2 regions of the Paenarthrobacter sp. Y-19 genome follow, and region 1 is predicted to be linked to the other one. Evidence: riboswitches for the same ligand, from Rfam matches in the RefSeq annotation. Region 1 holds a riboswitch; the other holds the start of a gene.
What was found. A riboswitch is a leader RNA that binds a small molecule or an ion and turns the genes downstream of it on or off. The one in region 1 is predicted to bind S-adenosylmethionine.
Positions count from the first base shown of each region.

Region 2: another riboswitch for S-adenosylmethionine. It lies ahead of PYR64_RS11980 (aminotransferase class V-fold PLP-dependent enzyme); the one in region 1 lies ahead of PYR64_RS05305 (homoserine O-acetyltransferase).

Region 1 is NZ_CP119414.1:1,160,838-1,163,035, forward strand. It holds partial or broken gene PYR64_RS05300 (bifunctional o-acetylhomoserine/o-acetylserine sulfhydrylase) at 1-859, shown strand, start outside; SAM riboswitch class IV at 1,044-1,161, shown strand; gene PYR64_RS05305 (homoserine O-acetyltransferase) at 1,176-2,198, shown strand, end outside.
Region 2 is NZ_CP119414.1:2,548,701-2,550,898, reverse strand. It holds gene PYR64_RS11980 (aminotransferase class V-fold PLP-dependent enzyme) at 1-1,066, opposite strand, end outside; SAM riboswitch class IV at 1,100-1,213, opposite strand; gene hisN (histidinol-phosphatase) at 1,384-2,198, opposite strand, start outside.

The DNA.
Region 1 (2,198 bases):
TGGTGAAGTCGTCTCGAACCCACGCCAGGACGTGCTGGATATCGAAGGCGTCGCCGGTGTCGCGCACGAGGCAGGCGTGCCTCTCATCGTCGACAACACCCTCTCCACGCCGTTCCTCATCCGGCCCATCGAGTGGGGCGCGGACATTGTGGTCCACTCCGCAACCAAGTACCTCGGCGGACACGGTTCGGCGATCGCAGGCGTGATCGTGGACTCGGGCAACTTCGACTTCGGCAAAGACCCGGAGCGGTTCCCCGGCTTCAACACCCCGGACCCCAGTTACAACGGCTTGGTTTACGCCCGCGACCTGGGCAAGGACGGAGCGCTCGGAGCCAACCTTTCCTACATCCTGAAGGCCCGTGTCCAGCTCCTTCGCGACCTCGGCTCGGCCGTGTCGCCGTTCAACGCGTTCCTCATCGCGCAGGGCCTGGAAACCTTGAGCCTGCGGGTGGAGCGCCACGTCGCCAACGCCACCAAGGTGGCCGAGTGGCTGGAAGCGCATGACGACGTCGAATCGGTCGCCTATGCGGGCCTGCCGTCCAGCCCCTGGTACGAGCGGGGCCGCAAGTACGGACCCCAGGGCACGGGAGCCATCGTGGCCTTCAACATCAACGGTGGCGTAGAGGCCGGCAAGCGCTTCGTGGACGGTCTGGAGCTGCACTCCCACGTCGCCAACATCGGTGACGTCCGCTCCCTGGTCATCCACCCGGCGTCGACCACGCACAGCCAGCTGACGGTCGAGCAGCAGGTAGCCGCCGGCGTCAACCCGGGCCTGGTCCGCTTGTCCGTGGGCATTGAGCACATCGATGACATCATTGCCGACCTCGAAGCCGGCTTCCGCGCGGCCAAGGGTGCCTGAACGGGCAGTCCACGCCTGCAGCTGACGCACCTGGCTGACGGACCCGGGGTGTCGTCCACATCGACGATTATTCGCCGGACGGCACCCCGGAGTGCTCTTTCGTGAATGAAGCTGCCCTTGAACGTCACACTGGTGTCACATTCTTCGCCATAACGGTGGTGTCTTTCCTAGACTCTACGTATTAGGTCATGAGTGCCAGCAGATAGCCCCGGCTTGCTGGCCGGCAACCCTCCTTCCGCGGTGGGGTGCCCCGGGTGAAGACCTGGCCTGTTCGCACGCAAGGCGACGGGCAAGCGCGAAGTTAGGTGTCAAAGGAATGACCATCACTGCTACAGCACTTCCCAAATCCGGAGAAGAAGACGGAACCGTCAAGTACGCGGGCATAGGGCCGCTGGCGCTCGAAGCCGGCGGTCACCTCCCCAACGTCGTGTTGGCGTACGAAACCTGGGGACGACTCAACGCCGACGCGTCCAATGCCGTGCTCATCCAGCATGCGCTGACGGGCAGCACCCACGTTGCCCGCGGAGCCACGGACGAGGAAGGGTGGTGGGAGCAGTTGGTGGGTCCGGGCGCCACCATCGACACCAACAGGTTCTTCGTTGTCTCCATCAATATCGTGGGCGGCTGCTATGGCAGCACCGGCCCGTCCTCCGATGCGCCGGACGGCAAGCCGTGGGGTTCCCGGTTCCCCCTGGTCACTCTTCGCGACAGCACGGTTGCTGAGGCCCGTTTGGCGGACCTCTTGGGGATTGAATCCTGGCACGCGGTCCTGGGCGGCTCGATGGGTGGGGCCAGGGCCCTCGAATGGGCTGTCACGTTTCCGGAGAGGGTCAACCGCTGCGCCGTCATTTCGGTGGGAGCCTACAGCACCGCCGAGCAGATTGCCTTTGCGCAGGCCCAAACCCTGGCCATCCGGCAGGACCCGCACTTCAACAATGGGGACTACTACGGCGGTCCGGCCCCGGAACACGGACTTGCCCTGGCCCGCCGGATTGCGCACATCACGTACCGTTCCGCCCTGGAACTGGATCTCCGCTTCGGCAGGGAAGCCCAACATCAGGAAACGCCGCTCTCCGCAGCAGTCCTGGGGGAGCGTGGTCGCTACCAGGTGGAAAGCTACCTGGACCACCAAGGGACAAAGCTTGTGCGGCGGTTCGATGCCAACAGCTATATCGCCATCACCGAAGCGTTGATGTCTCACGACATCAGGCGGGGACGGGGCACACTGCAGGAAGCACTTTCGCGTGCCACCGCCGAGTTCTTTGTTGCTGCTGTGGACACGGACCGGCTGTACTTCCCGGCCCAGTCCAAGGAGCTGGCGGCAGCACTGCCGGGTAAT
Region 2 (2,198 bases), 1.4 Mb from region 1:
CCACGCCGATGGTGTCCTCGGAATCGCTGAAGATCCGGTGGACTGTTACGCCGTCGATGGCTTCCAGGCCCTCAACCAGGTAGCTGCGGATGCCCGCTTCGTGTGCGTGCCAGGCGTCCTGGTCGAGGCCGGCGAGTACCTGCGTGGCGCGGGCGAGCGTCGCGGCGCCCAGGACGTTGGGGGAACCGCCCTCGTGCCGCGCCGGACCCGTGGCCCAGCTGACGGAGTCCAAGCGCGCTTCGCGGACAGCGCCGCCACCTGCCAGGTGCGGGATCCCGGCGTCGAGCCAGTCCGGGCGGCCCACTACCACTCCTGCGCCGAACGGCGCATAGAGCTTGTGTCCTGAGAAGACGATGTAGTCGACGTCAGCCTCCGCGATGTTGACGCGGCGGTGCGGAGCGAGCTGGGCTGCATCCACCACGATCCTCGCGCCGTACTCGTGGGCCAGCGCGGCAAGCCGGGCGATCGGCAGGATCTCTCCGGTGACGTTCGAGGCGCCCGTGACGGCGAGCAGGCTGACGCCGCCCAGGGCCAGTTCGGCTTCGATCTTATCCAGCGTTCCGGCCAGGGTCGGCGCCGCAACCACGCTGCGGTGCGGCACGCCCTGCCACGGCAGCAGATTTGCGTGGTGCTCAATGTCCAAGTACAGGACCTCGCCGGCAAACCCGCCGTCGACCTGCGGGAGGCAGCCGGCCAGCAGGTTCAAGGAGTCCGTGGTGTTCCGGGTAAAGATCACCGAATCGTCTGCACGTCCGCCAACGAAGTCACGGACTATGTTCCGGGAATTCTCGTAGACGGAGGTGCTGATCTGCGAGGCGAAGCCTGCCCCGCGGTGAACGCTGGCGTAGTACGGGAGGACCTCGTTGAGGTAGGCGGAAACAATCGTCAGCGCAGGGGCTGACGCGCCGTAGTCGAGGTTGGCATAGCGGACGTGGCCACCTTGGATCAGAGGCGCCTGAAGCTCCGCGCCCGTGACGGCGGCGAGGGGACGCGCAGCTGCCGATTCGAGGGCGGCTTCGTCAACAAAGGAAGGGATGGTGTTTGCGTTGAACGTGACTGTGCTCATGGGACCTCACTCAAGAGGGACCCCCACAGGGGGGATCCGCGCTTGCCGCATCCGTTCCGGACCGGCCGGGTCGTCACCCGGGGCACCCCACCGCGAATGGAGGGTTGCCGGCCAGCAAACCGGGGTTTAGCGCTGGCACTCGTGACCTGTAAAAAAGGCTAAGGCACGTCCGGGGGACGATCCAAAGCCGTGGGGTTTTGTTAAGCGCTTTGTTACGCGGAATGCCAAATCATCATTTCCGCGAACAAAAAACGGCGGACGCGCACAAAAGCGGGCGTCCGCCGTCGAAAATTCGGCAATCCGGAGTAGGGCCGGCCTCAGGCTTGGGGCTGCAGGAGGTCGTCCAGTCCGGGGTTCAGACGCTTCAGGACTTCCGAATGCAGGATGGAGTTGGTGGCGAGGGCGTTGCCGCCGAACGGTCCGTCTTCGCCTTCCAGGGAAGTGAAGCGACCGCCAGCCTCCGTCACGATGGGGACGAGCGCAGCCATGTCGTAGAGGTTCAGCTCCGGTTCGCAGGCGATGTCCACCGCGCCCTCGGCCACGAGGCAGTAGGACCAGAAGTCACCGTAGGCACGTGTGCGCCAGACGTCCTCCGTGAGGTCCATGAATTCGTCCAGATTGCCCCGCTCCTTCCAGCCGGACAGGCTGGAGTAGGACATGGAAGCGTCGGCCAGGCGTGAAACGTTGGACACCTTGAGGCGGGTTGCTGAAGCGAGGGACCGACCCATGTAGGCGCCCATGTCCTTGGCAGCCCACCAGCGTTTGCCCAACGCCGGAGCGCTGACCACACCAACGACGGGCTCGCCTTCATCGACGAGCGCGATCAGCGTTGCCCATACTGGAACGCCGCGGACAAAGTTCTTTGTTCCGTCGATGGGATCGATGATCCAGCGCCGCGATCCGTGGCCACTGCTGCCGAACTCTTCACCCAGGACTGCATCACGTGGACGCGAGCGCGACAACTGACCGCGGATAGCCTCCTCCGCAGCCTTGTCGGCATCGGTGACAGGGGTGAGGTCCGGCTTGGTTTCGATCTGCAGGTCCAGGGCCTTGAAGCGATCCATGGTTTGGGCGTCGACGGAATCGGCGAGGACATGGGCCAGGCGCAGGTCGTCGTTGTAGGTGGAAGCGG